DNA from 4 places in the Sphingomonas sp. P2_B6 genome. Region 4 is predicted to be linked to each of the others. Evidence: predicted binding sites of a transcription regulator. Region 4 holds the regulator's gene; each other region holds the start of a gene.
What was found. Region 4 encodes LexA, which represses DNA repair genes until DNA is damaged. Its sites were predicted from a motif close to GTTCCNCNCTTGTTCT; they were not measured.
Positions count from the first base shown of each region.

Region 1: a site for LexA is predicted at 2,262-2,277, ahead of AC1DX5_RS21970 (ATP-dependent helicase). Genes of this name have one in related genera too.
Region 2: a site for LexA is predicted at 2,826-2,841, ahead of AC1DX5_RS21195 (DUF6771 family protein). Genes of this name have one in related genera too.
Region 3: a site for LexA is predicted at 4,026-4,041, ahead of radA (DNA repair protein RadA). Genes of this name have one in related genera too.

Region 1 is NZ_JBFUDK010000020.1:80,564-88,050, forward strand. It holds gene AC1DX5_RS21970 (ATP-dependent helicase) at 1-2,258, opposite strand, end outside; gene AC1DX5_RS21975 (pepsin/retropepsin-like aspartic protease family protein) at 2,685-3,812, shown strand; gene AC1DX5_RS21980 (inorganic phosphate transporter) at 3,954-5,606, shown strand; gene AC1DX5_RS21985 (MFS transporter) at 5,873-7,147, shown strand; gene rsmD (16S rRNA (guanine(966)-N(2))-methyltransferase RsmD) at 7,257-7,487, opposite strand, start outside.
Region 2 is NZ_JBFUDK010000019.1:86,963-94,591, forward strand. It holds gene AC1DX5_RS21170 (MauE/DoxX family redox-associated membrane protein) at 1-152, shown strand, start outside; gene AC1DX5_RS21175 (SRPBCC family protein) at 322-816, opposite strand; gene AC1DX5_RS21180 (retropepsin-like aspartic protease family protein) at 889-1,518, opposite strand; gene AC1DX5_RS21185 (hypothetical protein) at 1,974-2,168, shown strand; gene AC1DX5_RS21190 (GlsB/YeaQ/YmgE family stress response membrane protein) at 2,220-2,489, opposite strand; gene AC1DX5_RS21195 (DUF6771 family protein) at 2,611-2,814, opposite strand; gene AC1DX5_RS21200 (potassium channel family protein) at 2,976-3,998, shown strand; gene AC1DX5_RS21205 (hypothetical protein) at 4,161-4,295, shown strand; gene AC1DX5_RS21210 (hypothetical protein) at 4,544-4,699, shown strand; gene rarD (EamA family transporter RarD) at 5,129-6,064, shown strand; gene AC1DX5_RS21220 (serine hydrolase domain-containing protein) at 6,092-7,264, opposite strand; gene AC1DX5_RS21225 (extracellular catalytic domain type 1 short-chain-length polyhydroxyalkanoate depolymerase) at 7,407-7,629, shown strand, end outside.
Region 3 is NZ_JBFUDK010000011.1:19,488-27,116, forward strand. It holds gene AC1DX5_RS15795 (cation:proton antiporter domain-containing protein) at 1-1,454, opposite strand, end outside; gene AC1DX5_RS15800 (iron-sulfur cluster assembly scaffold protein) at 1,451-1,885, opposite strand; gene AC1DX5_RS15805 (CvpA family protein) at 1,882-2,448, opposite strand; gene radA (DNA repair protein RadA) at 2,631-4,004, opposite strand; gene AC1DX5_RS15815 (glutathione S-transferase family protein) at 4,185-4,892, opposite strand; gene AC1DX5_RS15820 (glycosyltransferase family 4 protein) at 5,022-6,173, shown strand; gene AC1DX5_RS15825 (DUF2218 domain-containing protein) at 6,186-6,497, opposite strand; gene AC1DX5_RS15830 (PadR family transcriptional regulator) at 6,587-7,162, opposite strand; gene AC1DX5_RS15835 (replication-associated recombination protein A) at 7,297-7,629, shown strand, end outside.
Region 4 is NZ_JBFUDK010000014.1:20,494-28,122, forward strand. It holds gene AC1DX5_RS18070 (MFS transporter) at 1-935, opposite strand, end outside; gene AC1DX5_RS18075 (molybdopterin molybdotransferase MoeA) at 1,103-2,278, shown strand; gene lexA (transcriptional repressor LexA) at 2,335-3,012, shown strand; partial or broken gene AC1DX5_RS18085 (ComEC/Rec2 family competence protein) at 3,017-5,194, opposite strand; gene gltX (glutamate--tRNA ligase) at 5,223-6,668, shown strand; gene AC1DX5_RS18095 (citrate synthase) at 6,691-7,629, shown strand, end outside.

The sequences.
Region 1 (7,487 bases), on a different contig from region 4:
CTCTCGAAGTCGATCTCCAGCTTGTTCCCCTCGATCTCCGCGATCGAGCCGTAGCCGAACTTCTGGTGAAACACCCGCATCCCCACGGACAGGTCGTCGCGCCCCTTGTTGCCGATGCTCACCGCGCTTGCCCGCGCCTCCACCACCCGTGAGGGCTCGCGCGTAAAGGTTCGGCTGGTGAACCCGCCGCCATTGGGCGCCACGCCCGCCGCGCGTTGCCAGCCCGGCCCGCGGCCCGTGCCGCGCGCCACGTCCGCGAAGGGGTCGGCGCGTTCGGACCAGTTGGCGCGCCACAGGCTTTCGCCGCCGCTCATCGAATTTTCCTGCTCGATATGCGCATCGGGCAGTTCGCCCACGAAGCGGCTCGGGATGCTCGAGGTCCATTGGCCGTAGATGCGGCGATTGGCGGCATGGAGGATGATCGCGCGGCGCCGCGCGCGGGTGATCGCGACATAGGCGAGGCGGCGTTCCTCCTCCAGTGAGGCGATGCCGCCCTCGTCGAGCGCGCGTTGCGAGGGGAACAGGCCTTCTTCCCAGCCGACGAGGAAGACGGTGTCATATTCCAGGCCCTTGGCGGCGTGGATCGTCATGATCGTCACCCGCGCCTCGCCCGCCTGTGCCTCGTTGTCCATCACCAGGCTGACATGCTCGAGGAAGGCGCCGAGATTCTCATACTCCTCCATCGCGCGGATCAGCTCGGTGAGGTTCTCCAGCCGGCCGGCGGCCTCGGCCGATTTCTCGGCCTGCCACATGCCGGTATAGCCGCTCTCGTCGAGGATCTGCCGGGCCAGCTCGGGATGCGGGATCTCGCCCGCCATGCCGCGCCAGCGCGCCATGTCGCCGACGAGATTGCCCAGTGCGCGGCGCGCGGCGCCGGTCAGCTCGTCGGTGTCGAGGATGCGCGCGGCGGCGACGGTCAGCGGCACATCCTCGGCGCGGGCGAGCTGGTGGACCTTCTGCACTGCCTTGTCGCCAAGGCCGCGCTTCGGCGTGTTGACGATGCGTTCGAAGGCCAGGTCGTCGGCCGGCTGCGCGACGACGCGCAGATAGGCGATCGCGTCGCGGATCTCGAGCCGTTCGTAGAAGCGCTGCCCGCCGAGGATCTTGTGCGGCAGGCCGATAGTGATGAAGCGTTCCTCGAACTCGCGCGTCTGGTGCTGCGCGCGGACCAGGATGGCGATGTCGTCGAGGCTCTTGCCCGCCCGCTGGCAGGACTCGATCTCCTCGCCGACGCGGCGCGCTTCCTCGGGGCCGTCCCACACGCCGAGCACCTTGACCTTCTCGCCCTCGCTCGCATCGGTCCATAGCGACTTGCCGAGCCGGCCGCTGTTATTGGCGATCACGCCCGAGGCCGCGGCGAGGATGTGCGGGGTGGAGCGGTAATTCTGCTCGAGCCGGATCACCCTGGCGCCGGGGAAGTCCTTTTCGAACTTCAGGATATTCTCCACCTGCGCGCCGCGCCACGAATAGATCGACTGGTCGTCGTCGCCGACGCAGCAGAGGTTCTTGCTCTCCTGCGCGAGCAGGCGGAGCCAGAGATACTGGACGCTGTTGGTGTCCTGATATTCGTCGACCATGATATATTTGAAGCGGCGCTGATAGTCGGCGAGCACGCCGCGATCGCGCTTCAATATGGTCAGCATGTGGAGTAGCAGGTCGCCGAAATCGCAGGCGTTGAGCGCCTTCAGCCGGGCCTGGTATTGCGCGTACATCTCGCGCCCGCGGCCATTGGCGTAGAGCTCGCTTTCGCCGGCATCGATGTCGGACGGCGTCAGGCCCTTGTTCTTCCACTGGTCGATCAGCCCGGCGAGCTGGCGCGCGGGCCAGCGTTTCTCGTCGAGATCGGCGGCGAGGATGAGCTGTTTCAGCAGGCGCAGCTGATCGTCGGTGTCGAGGATGGTGAAATTGCTCTGCAGCCCGACCAGCTCGGCATGGCGGCGCAGCATCTTCGCGCCGATCGCGTGGAAGGTGCCGAGCCAGGGCATGCCCTCCACCACATCGCCGACGAGCCGGCCGACCCGGTCGCGCATCTCGCGCGCGGCCTTGTTGGTGAAGGTGACCGACAGGATCTCGGACGGCCAGGCCTTTTTGGTGAAGAGCAGATGGGCGAGGCGCGCGGTGAGCGCCGCCGTCTTGCCCGTGCCGGCGCCGGCAAGGACGAGCACCGGGCCCTCGGTGGTGAGCACGGCCTCGCGCTGCGGGGCGTTCAGGCCTGACAGGTAAGGCGGGTCTTGAGGTGTGGGCGCGGGGAGACTCATCGGTGAACAGGTAGGGAACGCGGCGGTTTGGGGCAAGCTTGCTTCTGCTCCCTCTGCCCTTGCGGGAAGGAGGAGCGGAAAGACGGAAGGGTGAGCGTGATCGCATTTGGAGCGGCGCGACAAGGGAGGCGCCGGAGAAGGGGGTTCACGCGAAGGCGCGAAGCCGCGAAGATGTTTGGAGGCGATCGAACGGACCGCGTATCACGGAGCGTCTATCCAAAACTTCGCGGCTTCGCGCCTTCGCGTGAACCAATTCTTCCGTTTCACCAGGCCAGAAACAAACGCGGTGCGCTCGATATGTGATCACCCTGCCCGCCGGGAGAGGGAGAATAGCGAGTCTTCACGCCGTCATTTTTCCTCGGCTACAAAGTGACCGCCACCTGGAGTCGCATCATCATGATTTCACGCCGAAACCTGCTCGGAGGAATGGCCGCCGCAACGATCCTGCCCGTCGGTGGACTGCGGGCCGCCGCAGCGGCGCGGCCGCCGGTGACCATCCCGATCGCACTGGAGGAAGGCCGCGTGCTGGTGGCGTGCGGCGTGGCGGGGCAGGGGCCGTTCTTCTTCGCGATGGATACCGGTGGTGTGGTCGGCCTGATCCGGGACGATCTCGCGAAGCGGCTGGGGCTGGTGAAGAAGACGACCGCGTCGCTCGGCATCGGCGGGGAGAAACGCATCTACCCGATCTACGATGCGCGCGACTTCATCATCGGCGGCAGCCTGCGCGACGAGGATGTGGCGCTGGCGGGAACCGACCGGGTGTCGTTCGGCGACGACGTGTCGGGGTCGCTCGCGGCGGGGGCGATGACCGCCTTCGACAGCGAGCTGGATTTCGGCAAGGGCGAGTGGCGCATCTACCGCGACGGCATCACGGATCGCACCGGCTATGTCCGGCTCGCCTCCGAGATCCGGCATCACAATCTGGTCAACGGGTCTGCCTATATCTTCGCCGACGTGATGCTCGACGGGCAGAGCTATCGCTTCCTGCTCGATACCGGCGCGCCGGTCGCGGCGCGGCTTTATGGCCCTGCCTCGCGCAAGAGCGGCTTGTGGAACGATGCGAAGCCCTGGGTGCCGCTCGCGGCGCGCGGGGAGCATGCGAGCCGCCTGGTGCGCGCGGGCAGCCTGCAGATCGGCGATACGAGGTTCGATGCGCCGCTGGTCGTGGTCGAAAGCGGTTCGGCCGGCCGCTACGAGATCGCGGACGGCTATATCGGCCTGCCCCTGCTGCGCCGCCTCAACCTGGCGAGCGACGTCAAGGCGGGCATCATGTGGGTCCGGCCTAACCAGCTTCCGCCCGTTCCGGACCGTTACGCCATGTCCGGCATCTGGATCGACCGGAAGGGCGAGGGCATCATGGTCGGGCAGGTCGGCCGCGGCAGCCCGGGCGAGAAGGCGGGCGTGCAGGTGGGCGACGAGATCGTCGGCGAGCGGTTCGGCCCGCTGATCGGCAAGCTCGACGGGCGGCGCAGCGGCGCGGTGGCGGTGCCGTTGTCGCTCCGGCGCGGCGGCCGGGCGCTGCAGGTGACGGTGACGCCGGCGCCCTATCTTTGAGATGAAAAGGGTGGCGGACCTGCCTCGTCATCGGTAAAGACGCCGCCCAGGACGAACGACAAGGGCTGCGAAGCCGACGGCCCCGGGAGGGGACGGACCTTGTCATCAACTTGTCACACAAGCGCGCAAAGCGGTTTCACCATGGCAACGACATTCTCAACGCTCGCCGATTCGGACGAGCGATCTTCTGGTGGGCCCCGGCTCGATCAGTCGATGCATCCTGCCGGCCGCTGGCTGTTCCTCGCGGTGCTGCTCGGCGGCCTGGCCTATGCCGGGTTCAGCATCTTCATCGACACCGCCCAGGTCGGTGAGCAGATGGCGACGGGCGTGTTCCTGTTCCTCGGCCTCGCGCTGGTGATCGCGCTCGGCTTCGAGTTCGTGAACGGATTCCACGACACCGCCAACGCCGTCGCGACGGTGATCTACACCAACTCCATGCCCGCGCATGTCGCGGTGGTGTGGTCGGGTTTCTTCAATTTCCTCGGCGTGATGTTCTCCAGCGGGGCGGTGGCCTATTCGATCATCACCCTGTTGCCGGTCGACCTGATCCTGCATGTCGGCAGCAATGCCGGCTTCGCGATGATCTTCGCGCTGCTGCTCGCGGCGGTGATCTGGAACCTCGCGACCTGGTATGTCGGCCTGCCCAATTCCTCCAGCCATGCGCTGATCGGCTCGATCCTCGGCGTCGGCTTCGCCAACCAGCTGCTGTCGGCGAGCAAGGGCGGCACCTCGGGCGTCGACTGGAGCCAGGCCTACAAGATCCTGACCGGGCTGTGGATGGCGCCGCTGATCGGCTTCTTCGCCGCGATGGCGCTGCTGTTCGTGATGAAGATGGTGCTGCGCAACCCCAAGCTCTACCGCGAGCCTGAGGCCAATGCGCCGCCGCCGCGGGGCATCCGCGCGCTGCTGATCGCGACCTGCACCGCCGTCTCCTTCGCCCATGGCGGCAATGACGGGCAGAAGGGCATGGGCCTGATCATGCTGATCCTGATCGGCTGCGCGCCGACCGCCTATGCGCTCAACCGCACCATGCCGGAAAGCGCGATGCCGGCCTTCGTGGCGAGTGCGACCAGCGCGGCCTCGGCGTTCAGCGGCCATGCCGCGGGCGCCGCGAGCAACGACGTGGGCGTGGCGCGGGACACCCTGACGCGCGCGCTCCAGACCAAGCAGGCGGCGAGCCCGCAGGTCTATGCCGCGGTCGATACGCTGTCGCGCGACGTGAGCCAGCGGATCAGCGGCTTCGGCTCGCTCGACAAGGTGCCGGCGGCGGCGACGCCGAACCTGCGCAACGACATGTATCTGGTGCTCGACACCACGCGGCTGGTGACCAAGGATCCGGCGGCGGCGAAGACCTTCTCCGGACCCGAGCTGAAGACGATCGACGGCTATCAGAAGCATCTCGAAGAGGGCACGCGCTTCATCCCGCTCTGGGTGAAGATCACCGTCGCGATCGCGCTGGGGCTGGGCACGATGGTCGGCTGGAAGCGGATCGTCGTCACGGTGGGCGAGCGGATCGGCAAGACTCACCTGACCTATGGCATGGGCGCCTCGGCCGAGCTGGTCGCGGCGGGCACGATCTTCGCGGCCGAACATTACGGCCTGCCGGTGTCGACCACGCATATCCTGACCAGCGGCGTCGCCGGCGCCTCGGTGGCGAACGGCGCCGGTCTGCGCGCGCGTACGATCGGCAGCATGGCGCTGGCCTGGGTGATGACGCTGCCGGCGGCGATGCTGCTGGCGGGCGGGCTCTACTGGCTGATGCTGACCTTGCTGGATACGTTCGCGACGCGTTGAGGAGTCCCTTTCTCAACGGGAGAGCGAAGGGAGGAGCGAAGCGACGAAAAAGGGTGGGGCGACCGCCTTCACCTCATACGTCATGCCGGACCTGTTCCGGCATCCATCGTCCCGTAAGCGCAACGAGCATTGTTTCTCCGGCACGATGGACCCCGGAACAAGTCCGGGGTGACGGACCGGAAAGGTAGTGCAGGCCATTTCGCCGGCTCTGTCGGAAGAGGGAATAGTTTCTTGACCGAAAGGACTGGCCGCGCGAACCAGTGGCCATGAACTCATCCCCCATGACCGCGCACAAGCGCGTGCTGCTCGCCAGCCTGATCGGCACCTCGGTCGAGTTCTACGATTTCTACATTTACGCGACCGCCGCCGCCTTGGTGTTCGGGCCGCTATTCTTTCCGGCCGAGGACCAGTCGGCGCAATTGCTGCTGTCCTATGCCAGTTTCGGCCTCGCCTTCATCGCGCGGCCGGTGGGTGCGGCGATCTTCGGGCATTTCGGGGACCGGATCGGGCGCAAGTCCACGCTCGTCGCCTCGCTGATGCTGATGGGCGGATCGACCGTCGCGATCGCCTTCCTGCCGACCTATGCCCAGATCGGCTGGGTCGCGCCGCTGATCCTGTGCATCCTGCGGTTCGGCCAGGGGCTCGGGCTCGGCGGCGAATGGGGCGGGGCGGCGCTGCTCGCGGTGGAGAATGCGCCGCCGGGCTGGCGCAACCGCTACGGCATGTTCCCGCCGCTCGGCGCGCCGGTGGGGTTCATCGCGGCGAACGGTTTCTTCCTGATCCTCGGCGCCACCCTGACCGATGCGCAGTTCCGCGACTGGGGCTGGCGGCTGCCCTTCCTCGCCAGCGCGGTGCTGGTCGCACTGGGGCTGTGGGTGCGGCTGAAGCTGACCGAGACACCGGCCTTCCTCGAAGCCGCGAAGGAGGAGAAGCTGCCCAAGGTGCCGATCGTCACCTTGTTCCGCGATCATCTCCGCCCCACCATGGCCGGCATCTTCGGCGTGGTGGCCTGCTTCGCGCTCTTCTACCTCGCGACCGCCTTTGCGCTCGGATACGGCACCACGACGCTCGGCCATAACCGCCAGGCGTTCCTCGCGGTCGAACTCGCCGCGATCCTGTTCCTCGCGCTTGGCGTGATCGTCGCGAGCGTGCTGGCGGATCGGCACAGCGCGACCGCGATGCTGCGCTGGGGCTTTGCCGGCGCCGCGGTGGCGGGGCTGCTGATGGGGCCGATGCTCGGCGCGGCGTCGCTGTTTGTCGTGTTCCTGTGGCTGGCCTTTGCGCTGTTCGTGATGGGCTTTGCCTATGGCCCGCTCGGCGGCTGGTTGCCCGAACTGTTCCCGGCCGAGGTGCGCTATACCGGCGTGTCGATGACCTTCAATGTCGGCGGCATCCTGGGCGGCGCGATGGCGCCGATCGTGGCGTCCTGGCTGGCGGCCAAAGGCGGGCTGGGGCTGGTTGGGGTCTATCTGCTGGTGGCGGGCCTGCTCAGCTTTGGCGGGCTGGCTCTGCTGCGCAAGACACGCGTGCCTTTGGTGTAACCGTCATGCCGGACTGGTTCCGGCATCCATGTCTGCGCAAGAGCCTCAACTGATGGGTGTGCGGCACGATGGACCCCGGAACAGGTCCGGGGTGACGTAGTGAGTAGGGCTAGCCGGCGCGGCGCAGCAGGGTGATCTTCATCTTGCCGTGCGTGCGTTCGGCATCGCTCGTGAAACCATCGACCTCGACCGTCTCGGTCTTGGCGGTCTCGATGCTGATCCAGGTCGCGTCACTCACCCAGCCGAGCCGGTTGAGCCGGTCGAGCGCGACCATGCCGGCGCCGGTGCCATAGGGCGGGTCCATCAGGATCACGTCGAGCGGCTGGGTGGCGGGCGGCAG
Region 2 (7,629 bases), on a different contig from region 4:
TCTATATCGAGCGGCGCGACATCAAATGCGCGTGCGTCGGCGGCGACAGCAAGGTGCCGCTCGGCTTCATCTCGCTGACCGAGAATGTGATGATGGTTGCGATGGCGCTGTGGATGCTGTTCGGGGCCGGCGCGATGACGATGGGGGGCTAGAAGTGGGCACTCCACCCGTTTGTCCCGAGTAGCCATCGAGCTTGTCGAGATGGCATATCGAGGGACAAGCGTATCGTGCTCCACCTGTGCCTCGATACGAGCTCTCGATATGCCTTCGGCTACTCGATCTCTACTCGGCACGAACGGGTGGGTTTGTGCCTTCGGGGCCCTATTTCTCCGCTTCGGCCAGCGCCTTCATCGTCTCGATCGCGCCCTGGAAGCGCGGGTTGACGCGGTCGAACTGGGCCTTGCGCACCTCGTCCGAGGGCATCAGCGCGGCGTCGTAGATCAGCGTGTAGACGATGCGCGACTTGCCCGTGCCGGCCGGCTCGACCGCGAGCGTGCCGTTATAGGCGAAGGTCGCCATGCCGCCGGCGGTCTGGCCATAGGTATAGGAGTGCGCGGTGCTGGCGACCATCGGTTCGAGCGTGGTGTCGTTCAGACGGCGGATCGTGCCGACATCGCCGCTACCCGAGACGATCTCGCATTTCACCTTCAGCCACTCGGCGATCGCGCAATAGCCGCCGACCCGCTTCCACACTGCGTCGGCGGAGCGGTCGACCAGGATCTCCTTGCGGATCACGACATAGTCGGATGCCGCGGCCGGCGTGGCGGCGGCCATCAGGGCGACAAGGGCTGAGGCAAGGGCGGCACGTGCGATCATCGGTCATCCTGTCCGGTGGTTTCCGCGCCTTCCTATGGCGATTGCCGGAGGATGCCAAAGTGATTGTTCGAGTCACGCCGTGTCGGGTTTCACCGGCTGGGGATGGTTCGGCTCGAGGATCAGCGTCTTGCCCTCGACCCGCCAGGATTTGAGCCGCGACAGGAAGTTCATCCCGATCACGTCGGTGTCGCCGAAGGCGGGGGAGACCACCACGGCGAGGTCGCGCGCGACGATCGTGCCGAAGCGCAGTTCCGGGATCGTGCCGGTCAAGGCGTTGACCGTGCCATTGGCGGTGCGCAGCACGACCGGGAAGGGGGTATCCTTCACCTCTACCCCGGCGTCGGCCGCGGTTCCGGCGGAGAGCGCGGTCACCGTCGCGCCGCTGTCGACCAGCATCCGACGCTCGACCCCGCCGATGCGCGCATGCACCCAGAAATGCCCGTCATTCGCCATGCGGATTCGCACTTCCTTGCCGACCACTTCCTGCTTGTCGGCCTGGAGCATGGCGGCGACCTTGGCGAGATAGGGATCGAAGCGCCCGCGGTCGCGCACCAGCATCACCACCAGCCCGCCGAGCACCAGCCAGATGACCAGCGTGGTCAATGTCCGCACCACCGGCATGCGCCGCCCGATCACCGCCGCGATCAGCAGCCCGGCGAGCAGCAAGTAGAGCGGCGTGGTGGCGCCAAGATCGGGGAGCATCCTGCCTCTTCGTCCATGCGGCTATCGTCGAACGCGTAAATATCCAGCCGTCACCATGTATGAAGCCTGACCGTTCCGCGAAAGGCTGGCGGCATTCGTAGCGAAGCGCCCGCATCGGAGTGGCTGGACGACGCGCAGCGTAAGCGCTTCCATAAATGCCGTCGGCCGACGGAACAGTTTCAAGGTCGGATCGTTCAGGCCACGCCAACCGCATCGGGCTCACACCTAGTCGGGGGTAAACCAGGCCGGTTCGGACAGCATCGTCCGGCCTGGTTTCATTTCCCGCCCGTTTCCCCCGCCAGTTCCGATGCCGTTTCGGCAGCGCACCATCGTGCCTTTGCCGCGGTTCGCCGAACCCGTGCGTGTCGTCCGCTTGATCACCTCACCAGCTTGTGATTGAGCAACGCGCAGGCGGGGCGGGGGCCCGGCTTGAGCAATGACGAGCGGGACGATTGATGTTTGGTGCGATCGCTTTTGCCTATGGCCTGCTGACCAGCTTCGTGTTGTCGGGCGCAAGTCTCAATCGGAAGAAACGGCAGCCCAATCCGCCGGTCCTGGTCTATGTCGGCCATGTCTGTTTCGGCTGTTCCGCCGGGCTTTCCGTCCTGCTTTTCTGCCATGCGGGGCGGCTCTGGCTGCTCGGCGGCTGAACGCAAACGGGGCGGCCGAAGCCGCCCCGCGCCGTTGGTTTCGGGAACCGGTTAGCGAACCGATCCGCGACGTACCAGGTTGACGATCGCGAGCAGCACGACCGCGCCGAGCAGCGACACCAGGATCGTCGAGATGCTGTACCCACCGCTGGTGATCGGCGGAACGCCGAGCAGCGGCGACAGAAGGAAGCCGGCAAGGACCGCGCCGACGATGCCGACCACGACATTCAGGAAAACGCCCTGCTGCGCGTCGGTGCGCATGATCATGCTGGCAAGCCAGCCAATGACGCCGCCGACGATCAAAAGTATAATGAGACCCATCTTGCTCTCCATGACCAATGAAACAGCGCGGAGGCTTTCGCGGGCGCGCCGGGCTCTTTCATGAGACCTGGCAACATAACGGACGGAATCGCCTGGCGTTCCTTCCCCTGTAACGAAGTTGTTACAGGCCGAGCAAAAGCTGGTTCACGTCCTGCGCCGGTTCGTCGGCGTCCAGCCCCTCCAGGATCGCGCGGGCGAGCGTTTCCGCCGCCCGCGCGCGGAGCCGCGGATCGCGGACGGCGATGCCGATCCGCGCCCAGGCGGGCGCCGCCAGGATGACAGGGGCGAGATCGGCTGGGGCAAGGTCTGCGGCGAATCGGCTCATGTCGTGAAACTAGATCAAAACGGGAACATCGGAAAGCGCCAAAATGGTGATATCCCGAGGGGATGTCGCAGACGGCGTTGGCGGGGCGGCGATCCGGCGGCGTTAGGCGAAGCGCCGGCAAGCATGCTTCTTCTTCTCGCGCCGGCGCGTTACACGGTGTGATGTTGCGCGGCCCCGCTCCCAAGGACAGCTTCCTCAACCTGCGCCGCAAGAGCCGGACGCCCATCTGGCTGTCGCTCGTCTGCCGGGTGCTGCTCGCGCTCGGGCTGATCGGCATCGCGCTGTCGGTCCATTGGCTCGACCGGGATGGCCTGCGCGACAATGTCGACGGCCATGTCACCTTTCTCGATGTGCTCTATTTCACCATGATCACCATCACCACGGTCGGTTATGGCGATATCGTGCCGGTCACCCCGCAGGCGCGGATGTTCGACACCTTCGTGGTCACGCCGGTGCGGCTGTTCGTATGGCTGATCTTTCTCGGCACGGCCTATGATTTCCTCCTCAAGCGCGTCTGGGAGAAATGGCGTATGAGCGTGATCCAGCGGCAATTGAGCGGCCACTTCGTCGTGGCCGGCTATGGCACCAGCGGCGCGGAGGCAGTGTGCGAGCTGATCCGCCGCGGCAAGCCGGCGGACACCATCGTGGTGATCGACGAACGCGCCGCGGCGCTGCGCCTCGCCGAGGAATGCGGCGCGGCGGTGCTGGAGGGCGACGCCACTCGCAACGCGACGCTCGAGGCTGTCAAGATCGACAAGGCGCGCGCGATCATCATTTCGGCCGGGCGCGACGACACCTCGATCCTGATCGTGCTGACCGCGCGGCGCCTCGCGCCCGACGTGCCGATCAGCGTCATCATCCGCTCGGAGGACAATGAGGCGCTGGCGAAACAGGCCGGCGCCACCACGGTGATCAACCCGGCGAGCTTTGCCGGGCTGCTGCTCGCCGGGTCGACCCACGGGCCGCACATCGCGGACTATATGGCCGATCTCGCGGCCGCGGACGGCCGCGTCGCGTTGCACGAACGGCCGGTCAAGGCGGAGGAGGTGGGCCGCCCGCTGGCCCAGATCGGCACCGGCCTCGGCATGCGCATCTATCGCGGCGACAGCGCCTTCGGCTTCTGGGAAATCGAGGCGGGGCGCCTCGAAGCCGGGGACTCGATTCTGGAGGTGGTGCCGCGTTAGAATCCGTGCGCGCGACCCGGCGATCACGCCTTTTAGAGCATTGGGTACGGAGCTGGCGCCAACAAAGTTCAATTTGATGACAATCGCGTCATTTTTGTTGGAACTGCCATCACTTTGGTGCATTGTTGCTGCGAGAGGATACAAGCCGAAAAGGTCGCTTAAATGAGCAAAGTGATGCTGCCGCACCAGCTTGATTTGCTGCGGGGACACGCCAGGCTTTCCGGTGTCGTGGGTTTCATGATTGCCACGATCTTGTCATTGGCGATATGGGTGGTGCTGCTCCTTCTTATTCTGTGAGATGACCAGAGGACGGCGTCATACCGCGCCGCCTCTTGACCCAGATCATTGCGCTCCCGTTTCCGCGGGTGGATGCTCCTTCACGAGGAGACAGGCCTGTGGAGATTTCGTGGAACGAGGATGCAGTCGCAGCGGTTCGCCCGCGCGACGGCGACAGGGCGAGCGGAGATCTGGAAGTCGTTGCGCAAGGGTCGCTGACGCGCGTACTTGATAGCATTGCTGCCGGCTTCGCGGGGGATATCCCGCGCATGCGCATTTCCTTTCCCGAACGCTGCAAGCCGCCCTTCCGCTATGAGGGCGCCGAGATCGCCGCGCTGCTGGCGGAGCGCAGACGCGTCGCCGCGCTTGCATCGTCCGTCGCGACGCCCACCCAGGCCAGGCGGGTCCGGCCCCTGGTGCGATAACCGTCCTTCGTATCTGGAGTATCTTGCATTAAATCGGCGCCACCAACACCCGTTCGTCCTGAGTAGCCATCGAGGAGCCGCGTAGCGGCGTATCGAGAGCCCGTATCGAAGGACAGGTTCCGTGCGACAACCTGTCCTTCGATACGGGCTCTCGATACGCCTTCGGCACCTCGCTCCCTACTCAGGACAAACGGATCGGATTTAGCGCTCGCTCTAGCGGGGCCCAGCTGGACCGGCGGCATGCGCCGTTTCCCGCGGCGATCGCATGACGGTGGCATGATCGGATCGGTCAGAGCCGGTCGATAACGGGGCCATCGCAGCCCCAAGGAAAAGTGCGGGGGCAAGCGGGTTGCCATGGCGGCCGATGCCGACCATTTGCCTGCCTCCTCCACTCCGTCTGCGGCGCAACGCCCGGGCACAGGCAAAACCGTGACCGACCACGCTCCATCCCCTTCCTTGGCGCCCGCGGGCACCGGCATCATGCTGGGCGTCGCGGCCTATATAGTCTGGGGCGTGCTGCCGCTGTACCTGAAGCTGCTGCAGCATGTGCCGGCCAGCCAGATCCTGGCGCATCGCATCCTGTGGTCGGTGCTGATGCTGGTCGTCCTCGCGCTGTTGTTCGGGCGCGTGCGGTCGATCCTCGCGGCGGTGACGCGGCGCACGCTGCTGATGCTGATGGCCAGTGCCCTGCTGATCGGGGTCAACTGGCTGGTCTATATCTGGGCGGTGCAGAATGCCCATGTGCTCGATGCGAGCCTGGGCTATTTCATCAATCCGCTGGTCAATGTCGCGCTGGGCGTGGCGGTGCTGGGGGAACGGGTGCGGCGCGTCCAGGGCGTGGCGATCGCGCTGGCGGCGGCGGGGGTGCTGGTGATGGCGCTGTCCAACGGCAGCAGCATCTGGATTTCGCTGGTGCTGGCGCTGACCTTCGGCATCTATGGCCTGATCCGCAAGGTGGTGGCGATCGATGCGCTGGGCGGGCTGCTGATCGAGACGATCCTGCTCGCGCCCTTCGCCTTCGGCCTGTTGCTGGTCGCGCATGGCGGCGGCGAGGGCGCGTTCGGCCGCGAGACCGCGACCGACCTGTTGCTGGTCGTGGCGGGCGCGGTCACCGCGGCGCCGCTGCTGCTGTTCGCGGGTGCCGCGCGGCGCATGCCTTATGCGGCGCTCGGCCTGCTGCAATATATCGCGCCGACCTTGCAGTTCCTGCTCGCCGTCTTTGTGTTCGGCGAGCATCTGCGCCCGCACGACCTTGCCGCCTTTGCGCTGATCTGGACCGGGCTGGCGGTCTATGCCTCGGACAGTATCCGCGCGACTCGGGCGGCGGCGCGGGATGTTGTCGGGCTTCGGCCCTCGACCCGGTAGATCGGTCGTCGTCCGCCGCCGAACGGCTCAGGATTTCCCCGCATGGTCGCCATATTCCCAGTCATAGGGAGTGCCGGTTTCGCCCAGGATGAAGCGGACCAGCGCGGGATAGGCCGCCTCGGCCCGCACGTCGTTGGACAGGATCAGCACGCAGCGCTGGCCTCGTTCCAGGCAGACCATGGTGTTGCCGGTCTGCTCGTCATGCCCGCCCTTGAAGAAGCCATGCCCCTGCGGCCCGTCGAACACGATAACGCCGAGGCCCGCCGCCAGGCCCTTGCGGCGCTCGGCCACCGGCAGATCGGGCGCGAGATTGGGGAATTGATGCGCGGTCGCGATCGGCAGGCTCGGCTTGACCATTTCGGCGCGTGAGGCAGGGGACAAGCCGTCGCCGCGCACCAGCGCCGCGACGAATGTCGCAAGGTCGGCGATGCTGGTGTCCATCGATCCGGCCGCGCGCACGTTCGACCGTTCGTCATGCTCGACCGGCTCGCCCTTGTCGTTCCAGCCATCGGCCAGGTTGGGGCGGAAATCGGGGCGCCAGGTGAGGCTGGTGCGCGTCATGCCCAGCGTCGCGAAGATCGCATCGGTCAGGCCGCCGACATCGAGGCCGAGGCCCTGGGCCTTCCGGCCATGCTCGATGACGAACTGCAACAGGCTGAACCCTTCGCCCGAATAGCTGAACTGCGTGCCCGGATCGAAATGGATACGCAGCTTTTCATCGGGTTCGAGGAACCAGAAATTGCGGAAGCCCGTGGAATGCGTCAGCGCCATGCGCGGCGTGATGCGCCGCCAGCGATCGTCGCCCGCCAGGTCCTTGTACGGACCATATTTGCCCGGCGCGATCGCCGCGCTGTCATAATCGGGCAGGGGCCGGTCGAGATCGGCGGCGAACGGCGTATCGAGCGAGAGGACGCCGCGGTCGACCAGGGTCAGGGTGGTATAGGCCATCACCGTCTTGGTCAGCGAGGCGCCGTACATCACGGTATCGGTCAGCAGCGGATCGCCCTTGGCATTGCGGATGCCGTACGCCTGGACATGGACCACCTTACCCTTGTCGATCACCGCGATCGCCATGCCCTTCGCGCCGGTCTCCGCCATGGCGGCGCGGGCTCGCGCGTCGATCGCCTTTGCTGACGGGAGGCGTTGGGCGCTCGCGGGGGTGGCGATCAACGCCATCAGGCAAAAGACCAGGGTTCGCATGCCGCGGAATCTATCCGCGCCGGGGCCGCGGGGCCATCGGAAGTTTGACGCGGGCAATGTTTATTGTGCACCGCAGCAACAAACCGGCCTATGATCCGTTGAGCAGGTGCGGACGACTCGTTCGCCCCCTGGGGGACCGATCATGCGTACGCTTTCCGACACCATCACGCGGCTCGCCGCGGCCCAGGCCGGCATGGGGCAGGCGTTCGCCGGCGGCGCGGACCGGCTGACCGACATGGTCCTCACCGGCGCCAATCCGGGCCAGCTCGCGGCGCGCATCCATGTTCCCGAGGGATTGCGGCCCGGTGCGCCGCTGGTCGTGGTGCTGCACGGCTGCACCCAGAATGCTGCGGGCTATGATCACG
Region 3 (7,629 bases), on a different contig from region 4:
ACGGCCTCGATCATCTCGGGCGTGATCTGGTCGCCGTCCGTGCAGAACAGGATCAGTTCCGCATCGGCGCCGCCTGCCTGGCGCAGCATGTCCAGCCTGGTGCCGTCGCCATAATAGACCTTGGCGCCGAAGCTGCCGGCGATATCGATCATCTCGATATCGGTATCGATCAGGGTCACGGGCACGCCCTGCGCGATCAGCATCTGGCCGACCGTCTGGCCGAAACGGCCGTAACCGACGATCAACGCATTCGCGCCGTCCGACATCGGGCCTTCGCGGGTGCCGCCGTCGGTCTGCGGCTCGGTGCGGATCCGCTCGGTCGCCTTCATCAGGAACGGCGTGGTCGCCATGGACAGCGTAACGATCGCGCCGAACAGGCTGGCGGCCTCGGGCGCGATCAGCATCGCATTCTGCGCCTGGGCGAACAGCACGAAGCCGAATTCCCCGCCCTGGCTGAGCAGCAGGCCGAGCGCGAGCGCACCGCGCCAGGTCATCTTGAAGATCAGGCCGATGCCCATGATGATCACGAGCTTGGTGACGATCAGCGCCACCGCCATGCCGAGCACGAAGAGGGGCCGCTCCGCAATGGCATGAAGATCGAGCATCATGCCGACCGCGAGGAAGAACAGGCCGAGCAGGATCGAGCGGAACGGCTCGACATCCGCCTCCAGCTCGTGCCGGTACGGGCTGTCCGCGAGCATCACGCCCGCCACGAACGCACCGAGCGCGGTCGACAGATGCAGCGCCTCCATGAGCGCGGCGGCGGCGATGACGGTGAACAGGCCGGCGAACACGAACATCTCGCGCTCACCGAGATTGCCGATGGTCCGGAACAGCGGGCGGAGCGCATAGCGGCCGATCAGCACCAGTCCCACCACCGCGAGCACGGTGTAGAGAAACAGCTGCCAGCCGGGAGGCCCCGCGGCGTCGGCCGGGTTGCGCGACATCACCGCGACGATGGTGATCAGCGGGACGATCGACAGATCCTGGAACAGCAGGATCGAGAAGGCGCGCTCGCCGAAGGGCGTGCGCAGGCGGCCGGCCGATTGCAGCATCGGCAGCACCTGCGCGGTCGAGGACAAAGCGAGCGGCAGACCGAGCGCGAGCGCGGCGGCGGGCGAGAATTGAGTGATGACCCACACCACACCCGACACCGCGATACCGCACAGCACGACCTGCATCAGGCCGAGCCCGAAAATCTCCTTCTTCAGCTGCCATAGCCGCTGCGGATTGAGCTCGAGCCCGACGATGAACAGGAGGAGGGTGATGCCGAGCTCGGCGACGCCGATCTTCGACTCCGCGCCGCCGACCAGGCCGAGCGCCTGCGGCCCGACCACCGCGCCCGCGACGAGATAGCCAAGGGTCGCGCCGAGCCCGAAGCGACGGAAGATCAGCACGAAGACGAGCCCGAAGCCGAGCAGGACGACCGCGTCGAACAGCAGCGATTCGCTCATGCGTGGAGCCTTGCGCGCGCGGCCTCGGCGGCGTCGGCGGCGGCCTCGAACGCGAGGCGGATCGAGGCGTGGCGCGCGCTGTGCGGCAGCGCGGGCGTGAACAGCTCGAAACCGGGCCAATCGGGCAAGGGCCCCTCCCCCGCGAGCCAGGCGGCCAGCGCGTCGCGGGCGGTGGCCAGTTCCTCGGGTGTCTTGCCGATCACGCTGGCACCCATCAGCGACGAGGATGCCTGGCCAAGCGCGCAGGCGCGCACCAGCAGGCCGACCTCGCTGACTCGGCCGGATTCGTCGACATTGACGTCCACGGTCACGCGACTGCCGCACACCGGCGAACGCTTCTCCGCGCTGCCCATCGGATCGGACAGGCGATCATGATACGGGATGGTCGCGGCGAGGCGCAGGATCTCGGCATTATAGAGTGGCGCGTTCATGGCCGCTCCTCGCTGCTATTGGTGGGCGTGGCGGCATTGTCCGCCGGGCCGAACACCGGTTTTCCCTTGCGCCTGCGGTCGACGAAGTCGGCGATGCTCGCGCTGGTCGTGTTGAGCAGCGGGTAGGTTCGGGCGGCGGTCAGCCACTCGGGCCGATGACTCGGGCCGCCGCTCATCGTGTCGGTCACCAGCGCGACGAGCAGGAAGCCGAGGCTGGCAAGGATCAGGCCTTTCACCGCGCCGAAGCCGAAGCCCAGCGCGCGATCGACCGGGCCGAGGATCGAATCGCGCGTGCGCGAGCCCAGCGCATTGGCCACCGCGCGTCCGGCGAAATAGGTGATGCCGGCGATGAGCGCGAAAGACAGCACCGCAGCGCCGGTGACCGTGCCGACCGACCCCGACAGGAGCAGGGTGAGCGGCGCGTGGAACAGCTTGATCGCGAAGACGATCGCGACCCAGGCGAACAGCGACAGGATCTCGGTCACGAAGCCGCGCATCAGGCCGAGGATGGCGGCGCCGCCGACCGCGATCAGTACGAGGATGTCGAGTGCGGTCAGTCCCATCAGCGTCCGTTACCTGCCCGTTCCGTTCGTCCTGAGTAGCCGTTGAGCTTGTCGAAATGGCGTATCGAAGGACAATGCCCCAAGCGAGGGCGCTTCGATACGGGTCTTCGACAAGCTCAGCCCCTACTCAGCACGAACGGGGTTTTGGTTGGCCGCCTATGTGGCGACGATTTGCACCGTCGCTAGCCGCGCCCCAGCATATGGTCAACGAACTGACCGAGCGTGCGGAATCCCGACAGCTTGAGCGGGGTCTTCTCGCTGGTGATCGCGGCCGGCACCAGCGCGCGTTCGAAGCCGAGCTTGCCCGATTCCTTGAGCCTGAGCGCGCCGTGCGCCACCGGCCTGATTTCGCCCGACAGCGCGATCTCGCCGAATGCCACCGCATCGGGCGGCACCGGACGCTCGGACAACGCGGAGACGAGCGCCGCCGCCACGGCCAGGTCGGCCGCGGGATCCTGCACCCGGTAGCCCCCGGCGATGTTGAGATAGACTTCGCAGGACGAGAAGCTGAGGCCACAGCGCGCCTCCAGCACTGCGAGCACCATCGCCAGCCGGCCCGAATCCCAGCCGACCACCGCGCGCCGCGGCGTGGCGCCGCTGGCGAGGCGGACAACCAGCGCCTGGATCTCGACCAGCACCGGGCGCGTGCCCTCCAGCGCGGGAAACACCGTCGTGCCGGTCACGCCTTCGTCGCGCTGCGTAAGGAACAGCGCGCTGGGGTTGGAGATTTCGGCCAGCCCCTCCGCCACCATCGCGAACACGCCGATCTCGTCAGTGCCGCCGAAGCGGTTCTTGATCGCGCGGAGGATGCGGTACTGATGGCTGCGCTCGCCTTCGAAGCTGAGCACCGTATCGACCATATGTTCGAGCACGCGCGGGCCGGCGATGCTGCCGTCCTTGGTGACATGGCCGACCAGCACCACCGCGGTGCCCCGTTCCTTGGCGAAGCGGATCAGTTCCTGCGCCGAGGCGCGGACCTGGCTGACCGTGCCGGGGGCGCCTTCGATCAGGTCGGAATGCATGGTCTGGATCGAATCGATCACGAGCAGCGCCGGTGCGGGCCCCTGACGCATGGTCGTCAGGATATCCCGAGTAGAAGTGGCAGCGGCCAGCTGCACGGGCGCATGGCCCAGGCCGAGACGCCGCGCGCGCAAGCGAACCTGATCGGCGGCCTCTTCGCCGGAGACATAGGCGACCGAAAGACCGGCCAGCGCCATTTTTGCCGCCGCCTGAAGCAGCAGGGTGGACTTGCCGATACCGGGATCGCCGCCGATCAGCGTTGCCGAACCCTCGACGAAACCACCGCCCAACGCCCGATCGAATTCAGCGATGCCGCTCGGCAGGCGTTCGGGCAAGGCGACTTCAGCGTCGAGGCCGACCATCGTCATCGCGCGGCCGCCGGACTGGAGGTTATGCTTGGCCTGGAAGGGCGTAACGGTACCGCCCACCTCCTCGACCAGCGTGTTCCATTCCGCGCAATCGGCGCACTGCCCCGCCCAGCGGTTCGCGACCGATCCGCAGGCCTGGCAGACATAGCGTTTCTGGGGTTTCGCCATGTGCGAGGCCTTAGCGGGAAAAGAACGGGAGGGGAACAAACTTTTCTTTTTTCCGACCGCCGGCGACGCTGGTGGTGGAGGGGCATGCCACGACCGCCAACGCCTGTGGCCTTCCCCTCCACCACTCGCTGAAGAAGCGAGTGGTCCCCCTCCCCATGTTCCATGGGGAGGAAAAGAGGGTCAGGCCGGTTTTGCCGGAATAGTCAGTCCGCGTTGCACCGCGGGGCGGGCGAGGCCGCGCTCAAGCCAGGCCGCGACGTTCTCGAAGTCATCGAAGCCAACCAGATCGCGCGCTTCGTAGAAACCGATCAGGTTGCGGACCCAGCCGAGCATCGAGATGTCGGCGATGGTATAGTCGTCGCCCAGGAACCAGTCCTTGCCCGCCAGCGCGGCATCCATCACGCCGAGCAGGCGCTTCGATTCATCGACGTAGCGGCCGAGCGGGCGCTTGTCCTCCCAGTCCTTGCCGGCGAATTTGTTGAAGAAGCCGAGCTGGCCGAACATCGGCCCGACGCCGCCCATCTGGAACATCACCCATTGCGTCGCCTCCCAGCGGCCGGTGGGATTGTTGGGGATGAACTTGCCCGTCTTGCCGGCGAGATACAGCAGGATCGCCCCGCTTTCGAACAGGCCGAGCGGCTTGCCGCCCGGCCCGTTGGGATCGATCATCGCCGGAATCTTGCCATTGGGATTGAGCGAGACGAATTCCGGCGATTTCTGATCATTGGTGGCGAAATCGACGAAGTGCGGCTCATAGGCCAGTCCGGTTTCCTCGAGCATGATCGATGCCTTCACGCCATTGGGCGTTGGCAGCGAATAAAGCTGGATGCGGTCGGGATGCTGCGCAGGCCAGCGTTTGGTGATCGGGAAATCGGACAGATCGGTCATGAAGGTCTCCTTTGCGGATGAACGTAGGGGCCTGCGGCCACGATGCACCTCTCGCCATGAACTGAATTTAACGCGAATGCGACCAGAGCAGAGATTGGCGTTTGGCTCCGGGGGGTCTATGCGCCCGCCATGCAAGCGAAAGACCTCCGCGTCGCGCTGTTCAGCGGCAATTACAATTATACGCGCGATGGCGCGAACCAGGCACTCAATCTCCTCGTCGGCCACCTCCTGAAACAGGGGACGACGGTGCGCGTCTACTCCCCGACCAGCCGCCGCCCAGCCTTTGCCCCGACCGGCGATCTGGTCAGCGTACCCTCGATCAAGCTTCCCGCCGGGCGCGCCGAGTACAAGCTCGCGCGCGGCATGCCGGCGAAGACCCGGGCCGATGTCGACGCCTTCGCACCGAACCTGATCCATGTCTCGGCGCCCGACTTGCTGGGGCATGCCGCCGTGCGTTATGCCGAGCGGAATAATATCGCCTCGGTCGCGTCGTACCATACGCGGTTCGAGACCTATGTCCGTTATTACGGCATCGGTTTCCTCGAACCGATCATCATCAACGCCCAGCGCAAATTCTATTCGCGCGTGGACGAGGTGCTGGCGCCGAGCCAGATGATGGGTGAGATCCTGCGCGACTGGGGCGTGACGGCGCATATCTCGCGCTGGTCACGCGGGGTGAACCACGACCGATTCAATCCCGGTCGCCGCGACATGCAATGGCGACGCGGCCTGGGCATCGCGGACGACGAGATCGCGGTCGGCTTTCTCGGTCGGCTGGTGAAGGAAAAAGGCCTCGACGTATTCGCCCAGGCGATGCACGCGCTTGATGCGCGGGGTGTGCGGCACAAGACTTTGGTGGTGGGCGAAGGCCCGGCGCGCGACTGGTTCGCGCAGGAAATCCCGGATGCGGTGTTCGCCGGATTCCAGTCGGGCGACGATCTGGGCCGGGCGGTCGCTTCGATGGACGTGTTCTTCAATCCCAGCGTGACCGAAACGTTCGGCAACGTCACGCTGGAGGCAATGGCGGCAAAGGTGCCGGTGGTCGCGGCGCGAGCATCGGGCGCGGTCGGGCTGATCGATGACGGCGTGACCGGGCTGATCGTCGATCCAACCGATATCCAGGGTTATGCCGATGCCCTGCAGCGTTTCTGCGAGGATGATGATTTCCGCCATTCAGCCGGGGAAGCCGGACACGCCAAGGCCGCCGGTTATCGTTGGGAGACGATCAACCAGGCGGTGCTGGATACGTATCTGGCGGTGCTGGAGCGGCGGGGGAAATAGCCCCAGCCCGGGTTACTTCCAGTCGAACGTGAGAGGCGCTTCGCGGAAGGCGAAGCGATCGAGGTGCCGGGCGACGGCGCCCTTCAGGCCTTCGAGCTGTTCCGGCGAGGTCGCATCGATCCGGACATCGAGTGCCTCGGCACGCGCATCGAAGGTGACCAGCCCGTCGCCGGGATGATCGGCACCGCGCGCGTCTTTCGGGAACACGACGGTGCCGTGTTCGGGCGTAAACTCGACGGTCAGGTTGTGCTGCCAGTGCTTGCACAGCTGCTGGAGATATTTGCTGCCGCTTGTGGTGGGCACGCTGGCGGTTGCGCTGTCCATGAGCGCTGTCCTTTCTTCATTCGGTCGTCGGTGCCGGCGGCCGGGCCGATGCCCAGCCGCCGGCGCAGGAGTTGCAAACGCGTCACGCGTTATTTCAGCCGCTCGATCTTCTGCGCGGCTTCGTCGATCAGCGCCGCGATATGGTGCAGCGTGTCGCCATCGACCTCGCCGGCACCGAGCTTCTGCTGGAGCACTGCCTTGAGGTTGCCCATGGCACGGCGGACCGGGCCGCCGCTGGTGCGCTCGCGCATCGAGCCGAGGTCCTCGAGCCGGGCGAACAGCGCCTCGACCTCTTCCTCGCGCTCGGTGAGCAGCGCCTGGCCCGCATTGGTGATCGCGAAGAGCTTCTTCGCGCCTTCTGACTTCTGCTCCTCGATCAGGCCCATATCGTCGAGCATGGTCAGGGTCGGGTAGATCACGCCGGGGCTCGGCGCATAGGCGCCGCCGGTCCGCTCCTCGATGTCGCGGATCAGGTCGTAGCCGTGACGCGGCTGCTCCTCGATCAGCTTGAGCAGGACGAGCCGCAGCTCGCTGCCATCGAACATCCGGCGGCTCCGGCCGCCGCGTTCGCCATGGCCGTGCACTTCCCATTGGAAGGAGAAGGGACCGCGCGTGAAGCGTCCGCCCCGGGGACCGCAATCGCGGCCGCGCATATGATGAAACATGAGTCTTCCTTTTTGTGTATCACGATGCGTCTAAGATATATCTTGAGTCGGTTTTGACAAGAGGGAATTTTTCACGGGGTGCAGCGCGCCATGGCGGGGTGGCACCTTCCGGCCGTCCACCCTATGTTCCGGGCATGGCCGACCTTTTTGCCACCTATGATCCCCCTGCCCGCGAAGCGGTTTCCGAGAATGCGCCGCTGGCCGACCGGCTGCGGCCGCAACGGCTGGAGGAGGTCGTCGGGCAGGAGCATTTGACCGGGCCCGAAGGCGCGATCGGGCGGATGGTCGCGGCGGGGCGGCTGTCGTCGATGATCCTGTGGGGACCGCCGGGCACGGGCAAGACGACCATCGCGCGGTTGCTCGCCGATGCGGTGGATTTGCGGTTCGTGGCGATCTCGGCGGTGTTCTCGGGCGTGGCGGACCTCAAAAAGGCGTTCGCCGAGGCGCGCGAGCATGCCCGGATCGGC
Region 4 (7,629 bases):
GGCGAGGAGGCGACGCTCAACAGATACAGACCCAGGCCGGCCGGTATGGTGCACAGCCACAACAGCCCCATGTCGGACACGCGGTGCGACAGCACGCCGGCGAAATGCCGCATCACGAACATGATCGCCGACACATAGACGAGCAGGAGGATGCCCTTCATGCCCACCGTATGCGTGAGCGCGACGTCCACCCAGGAACCCGGCGCCAGCTCGGCCGACGCCGTCAGGAACATGATCGCGAAGAAGATCCAGAAGGTCGGCCGCTTGAACGGCACCGCGATCATCTCGCCGAACCCCACGCCCAGCGCGGCGCTTTCGGTCGGCGGGAATTTCTGGGTGAGCGTCCACAGGCCGAAGGCGACGCCCGGCACCATGATCAGCGCGATGTCCCAGCGCCAGTCGAGCCCGATCTGCCCCACGCCGATGCTCGCCAGCCCGCCGACGACGATGCCCGCCGGCCACCAGGCGTGCAGCACGTTCAGCCGGTGAGTCTTGTCCGCCGGATAGAGCGCCGCCGTCATAGGGTTGATCGACGCCTCGGTGCAGCCCCAGCCCACGCCCGTCAGCGCCATGCCGAGCGTCACCAGCGTCCCGATGCCCGCGCCGCTGCCCATGCCGGGCGCGAGCACCATCAGCAGCGACCCGCCGACGAAGCTGCACGCCGCCAGCAGCAGCACCCGCTTCGCCCCGATCACGTCGAGGAATGGGCTCAGCACCAGCAGCGAAAAGGCGAAGCCGCTGAACGCCGCGCCGAGCGCCCCGCCGATCATCCGGCCCGAATTGGCCGGGTCGATCGGATCGAACACGGCCTGGCGGATCGCATCCGACGCGGCGGTGCGCATCGAAAAGGCGACCGCGGCGGTGAACAGCGCCAGCACGCAGATCCAGAACAGGGCAGTACGATTATAGGCGTCAGGCGCCGGTGCTTGCGTCATGCATCTTCCCCCGTGACATGGCCCATGGCCATGCGAAGCACCCCGCCGACTTGATCGCGGCCAGTTTGCTACCGAAGCGATTGCTATAACACTCGTTTCGAAGATGGTAGCGGTAACTGACGCGGCTGCGTCTCGACCCGTGGCGCCTCGCCGGATAGGGAGGCGGGATGATCCCCGTCGCCGAAGCCCAGGCCCGTCTGTTCGCGCTAGCTCCCTCTGTCGATGCGGAGACCGCGCTCCTGCGTGAGGCCGCGGGGCGCTGGGCCGCCCGCGACATACTCGCCCTGCGCACTCAACCTGCCAGCGATCTCTCGGCGATGGACGGCTATGCGATCCGCTTCGCCGACCTGCCCGGCCCCTTCACCCTGGTCGGCGAGAGTGCTGCCGGCCGGCCCTTCGCCGGCGAGATCAGCACGATGGAGACGGCGCGTATCTTCACTGGCGCCGCAATGCCCGCCGGCGCTGACACCGTGCTGGTGCAGGAAGAGGCCAGCCAGGAGGGCGACCTGATCCTGCTCACCGGCGAAGGGCCCGGCGCCAAGGGCAAGAACACCCGCCGCAAGGGCCTCGACTTCTCCGCCGGCGACCTGCTCATCCCTCAGGGCGCGCGCCTCACGCCGGCCCGCATCGCGGTGGCGGCGACCGGCGGGCACGGGGCTCTCCCCGTCACCCGCCGCCTTCGTGTCGCGATCGTCGCGACCGGCGACGAGCTGGTCGCACCCGGCACCGCGCCGACGGAAGACGCGCTGCCCGAGTCGAACGGCGCCATGCTGGCCGCACTGCTGGCCGACCTGCCCGTCGAGGTGATCGACCTCGGTATCCTGCCTGATCGACTCGACGTGACCACGGCCGCCTTTGCCGCGGTCGATGCCGACATCCTCGTCACCACCGGCGGCGCCTCGGTTGGCGATCACGATCTGGTCCGCCCTGCGCTCGCTGCCGCGGGCGGCAGCATCGATTTCTGGCGGATCGCGCTCCGCCCGGGCAAGCCGATGATGGCGGGCCGGCTCGGCGGCGCGGTGGTGCTCGGCCTGCCGGGCAACCCGGTCTCGGCCTTCGTCACCGCCTTCCTGTTCCTCCGCCCGCTGATCGCCACCATGGCGGGCGCGCCCGATCCGTTCCCGCGCACCGCCACCGCGATCCTCGGCGAAGACCTGCCGGCGAACGACCACCGCCAGGACTATCTGCGCGCCGCGATCCGCGACGGCCATGTCTTCGCCGCCAGCATTCAGGACAGTTCGATGCTGCTGACTCTCGCCCGCGCCGACTGCCTGATCGTCCGCGCGCCCCATGCGCCGGCGCTCGGCGCGGGCGAAGTGGTGGAAATCCTTCCATTCGCTTGACACGGCACCGGAACATTGCATAAACGTTCCCAGTCTGTTCCGACGGAGGAATTGGGATGCTTACCCGCAAGCAGCACGAGCTGATCTGCTTCATCAACGACCGGCTCGAGGCGAGCGGCGTTTCGCCCTCGTTCGAGGAAATGAAGGAGGCGCTCGACCTCAAGTCCAAATCGGGCGTGCACCGCCTGATCAGCGCGCTGGAGGAACGCAAGTTCATCCGCCGCCTGCCCAACCGCGCCCGCGCACTCGAGGTGCTGCGCATGCCGGAACGACCCGAGGCAGCACGCAAGGCTGGCGCTGCGGTTGCGGCACCGACCGGCAATGTGAAGAAGCTCCCCGAGCCTGCGAACGACGTGATCGAGATCCCGTTGCACGGCCGGATCGCCGCCGGCGTGCCGATCGAGGCGTTCGAGGGCCAGTCGATGCTCGCGGTGCCCGCGGCCCTGCTCGGCGGCGGCGAACATTATGCGCTTGAGGTCTCGGGTGACTCGATGGTCGATGCCGGCATCCTCGACGGCGATTATGCGCTCATCCGCCGCGCCGACACCGCCCGCGACGGGGAGATCGTCGTGGCACTGATCGACGACAGCGAAGCGACGCTCAAATATTTCCGGAAGGAAGGCGCGATGATCCGCCTCGATCCGGCGAACCGCGCATACGATCCGCAGCGTTATTCTCCACATCAGGTGCGCGTGCAGGGTAAGCTCGCCGGCCTGCTCCGCCGCTACGTCTGACCGGGACGGGCGCCGCCACCCGCCAGGGGTGGCGGTCGCCCGGCTGCAACACGGTGGTGACATGGCCGGTACGCAGCGTCACCGCGACACCACCGGTCTTGGCCAGCATGTCGCGGTCTAGCTTTAGCCAGCGCGGGCGGCAGCCATCGGGCAGCCAGCGCTCGCTGACCACGATATCGGCGGTGGCGCATGCCGCGATCAGCTCGCCCGCCGGCACCAGATAGGCGCTCCGCGTCGCGAGGATCCGCCAGCTCCGGCCGCCCGCTTTCTGCTCGACCAGGCAGAGATCGCGGCTGCACCGCGCCTCTGGCTGATCGGCGAGGAACAGGGGCTCGCCGTCCACCCCGCTATTCTCCGCCAGCATGTCCGACGTGTAGTCGCCGACCCGATCACGCAGCAGCGCCAGCCCGCCCCGCGCCGTGCGGATCGCCACATGCCGGCCGTCGCCGGTGACGAGCAGGTCGGGCGTCGGCGTCGTCAGCGCCCAAGCCGCGCCCATCGCGAACGGCACGCCGCCGAGCCGCCGCCAGCGCGTCCGCCACAAGGCGACCCAGAGTCCGCCGAACGCCATCAGCCCGAAAGCCCCACCCGGCATCGCCGGTAGCGCCGCGACCGATCCGGGGATGCTCGCGGTAGCATGCGCGATCCACAGCAGCAGGTCGAGCGACCGCGCCGTCAGCCACCACAGGGGCGCGCCGATCCCGGCCAGGTCGAACAACAACGCGAGCGCCTCGAGCGGCATGACGATGAAGGTGGTCAGCGGGATCGCGACGATATTGGCGACCGCGCCGTAAATGCCCGCCTTGTGGAAGTGGAACAGCGCGATCGGGATCAGCGACAGCTCGACCACCACGCCGGTCAGCAGCAGCGACAGAAGCGTGCGCCCGAGCTTCTGCCACCACGCCTGCTCGCGCGGCGCGAACCATGCCTTCACTCGCGGATGCTCATGCAGCGCGACGATCGCCGCGACCGCCGCGAAGGAGAGCTGGAAGCTCGGCCCGGCCAGCGCCTCGGGGAAGAGCAGCAGCACGATGAAGGCACCGGCCGCGACCAGCCGCAGGGTAATCGCCTCGCGCCCCATCGCCATCGCGATCAGTACCAGCAGCGCCGCGACGCAGGATCGGACCGTCGGCACCTCGGCGCCGGTCAGCCAGGTATAACCGATCGCCGCCACTGCACCCGCCCCGGCAGCGATCAGCGGCAGGCGGAAACGCAGCGCCAGCCACGGGCTGAGCGCGAGCAACCGCAACACCAATAGCATCACTGCGCCGACCACCGCAGTGATGTGCAGCCCGCTGACCGATAGGAGATGCGCCAGCCCCGACCGGCGCATCGCTTCGGCATCCTCCTCGGAGATGCCGCCCTGGTCCCCGGTCGCCAGCGCCGCCGCAATCGCCCCGCCGCCGCCCGGCGCGCTCGCCTGGATGTGTTTCGACAGCCTTTCGCGCAGGCCCGCACCGCTGGACACACCCGGGCCGACGATGCTGACCGGCCCGAAGCCACGCCCGGTAGCGCCTATCCCATCGAACCAGGCGACACGCGCATAATCATACGCCCCCGGCACCGCAGGCTGGGGTGGCGGCATCAGCCGCGCGCCGAGCCGGATCGTCGCGCCCCGCGACAGCCCGGCCGGCACATCCGCCTCGGCGAGGTTGACGCGGACATGCTGCGGCAAGGTCGGCAGCGGCCGCGTGTCCTTGCGTCCGGGACGCGCCGGAACGGCCACGACACGAACCGGCGTCAGCCGCAGCCGCACCAGATCGCGCGACGGCAGCGGCTCGACTCGTTCCACCCGCGCCTCGAAGGTCGCGATCACCGGACGTGCCAGCACCTGTCCGTCCGAACTCTCCGCCCGCCACCAGATCAGCGCCAGCCCCGCCGCCGCGAGCAGCGACCCCACCGCCACCACGCGCCCGGCCCGCCCACCACGCCCGACGGCAATCGCGAATAGCGCCACGCCGGCCAGCGCGAGCAACAGCGTCCACCACCATGCCGGATCAGGCAACACGAGCCACGCAGCGATCCCCGCCCCGAACGACACCGGCACCCACAGGAAAAGCTGATCGCGCTCGGCTTCGAGCCACAGCTCCAGCCCTGCCTTGGCCTTGCGCAACCGGGCGCCAGCCCCGATTTGAAGGAGCCGGGGTCGCGTGCTAGTGGCCTCGGCGGCTGTACTGGCCATCGATTTTCAAGTCTGGGAGCAAGCGCGTTTGGGCGCAAGGTCTGATACCGCGGCGGCCGATACCGGCACGCCCGACACGTCCGCAGTGGTGACGCGCTTCGCGCCGTCGCCCACCGGCTATCTGCACATTGGCGGCGCGCGCACGGCGCTGTTCAACTGGCTGTTTGCGCGCCATCATGGCGGCAAGTTCCTGTTGCGCATCGAGGATACCGATCGCGCCCGCTCGACCCAGCCGGCGATCGACGCGATCCTCAGCTCGATGACATGGCTCGGTCTCGACTGGGACGGCGAGACCGTGTTCCAGTTCGAGCGCGCCAAGCGTCACGCCGAGGTCGCCTATCAGATGGTCGAGCAGGGCAATGCCTATCGCTGCTACGCGACCGCCGACGAACTGACCGCACTGCGCGAGAGCCAGAAGGCCGCCGGCAAGCCGATGCGCTATGACGGCCGCTGGCGCGACCGTGATCCATCCGAGGCACCCGAGGGCGCGCCCTTCGTGGTTCGGCTGAAGGCACCCAAGGAAGGCGCGACGACGATCATCGACCAGGTCCAGGGCTCGGTCACCGTGCAGAATGAAGAGATCGACGATCTCGTCCTGCTCCGCTCGGACGGCACACCGACCTATATGCTCGCGGTCGTGGTCGACGATCACGACATGGGCGTGACTCACGTCATCCGCGGCGACGACCATCTCAACAATGCCTTCCGGCAGCTGCCGATCATCAAGGCGATGGGCTGGCCAGTGCCGGTCTACGCCCATATCCCGATGATCCATGGCAGCGACGGCGGAAAGATGTCGAAGCGCCACGGCGCGGTCGGCGTGGAATATTACCGCGACGAACTCGGCATCCTCCCCGAGGCGCTGAGCAACTACCTGCTCCGGCTCGGCTGGGGGCACGGCGACGACGAGATCATCAGCCGCGAGCAGGCGACCGCGTGGTTCGACCTGGCGGATGTCGGGAAATCACCAAGTCGGTTCGATTTGAAGAAACTCGAGAACCTGAACGGTCATTACATCCGCAGCGCCGACAATGCGCGACTGGCCGAGCTGGTGATCCCGCGACTCGGTTTCGAAATCACCGAATCGCAGGCCGAATTGCTTCAGCGCAGCATGGAGTCGTTGAAGCCCCGCGCGGCCAATCTCAACGAGCTTACGACCGGCACGGCCTTTCTTTTTCGCACGCGCCCACTGGAAATGGACGCGGATGCAGCATCGCTCGTCTCCGGCGACGCACCGGCGCTGCTGGCGCGTCTGCATGCCGCTCTTGACGCGGTTGCCAACTGGGATGCAGAGGCTCTCGAAGACGCGGTCCGCCGGGTCGCGGACGATGCGGGGGTGAAACTTGGGCAGGTCGCGCAGCCGTTGCGGGCAGCGCTGACCGGGCGCAAGACATCACCCGGGATTTTCGACGTGCTCGAGTTGCTCGGGCGCGACGAAAGCCTGGGCCGCATCGCCGACCGGATGACTGCCTGACGGGTCGAGAAAGGACATATCGATGAGCAACACCGCGAAGCTGGACGTGGCAGGAACTGCGCACGACTATGCGGTGATGTCTGGCAGTACCGGGCCCGACGTCATCGATATCCGCCGGCTCTATGCCGATTCGGGCATGTTCACTTACGATCCCGGCTTCACTTCGACGGCGAGTTGCGATTCGGCGATCACCTATATCGACGGTGACGAGGGCGTGCTCCTCCACCGCGGTTATCCGATCGGCCAGCTCGCCGAGCAGTCGAGCTTCATGGAAGTCTCCTATCTCCTCCTGAACGGCGAACTGCCGAACGCGAAGGAGCTCGAAGGCTTCAGCTACACGATCTCGCGCCACACAATGCTGCACGAACAGCTCGCGACCTTCTATCGCGGCTTCCGTCGCGACGCGCATCCGATGGCGATCATGTGCGGCATCGTCGGCGCGCTGTCCGCCTTCTATCACGATTCGGCCGACATCACCGATCCGCACCAGCGCATGATCGCCAGCCACCGGCTGATCGCGAAGATGCCGACGATCGCGGCGATGGCGTATAAATATTCGGTCGGCCAGCCCTTCCTCTACCCGGACAACAGCCTGTCCTACACCGGCAACTTCCTGCGCATGACGTTCGGCGTCCCGGCCGAGCCCTATGTGGTGAACCCGGTGGTGGAAAAGGCGCTCGACCGCATCTTCATCCTGCACGCCGATCATGAGCAGAACGCGTCGACCTCGACCGTCCGCCTCGCCGGCTCGTCGGGCGCGAACCCGTTCGCCTGCATCGCGGCCGGCATCGCCTGCCTGTGGGGCCCGGCGCATGGCGGCGCCAACGAGGCGGCGCTCAACATGCTGCGCGAGATCGGCACGGTCGATCGCATCCCGCATTATATCGAGCGCGCCAAGGACAAGAACGATCCGTTCCGCCTGATGGGCTTCGGCCACCGCGTCTACAAGAACTACGATCCG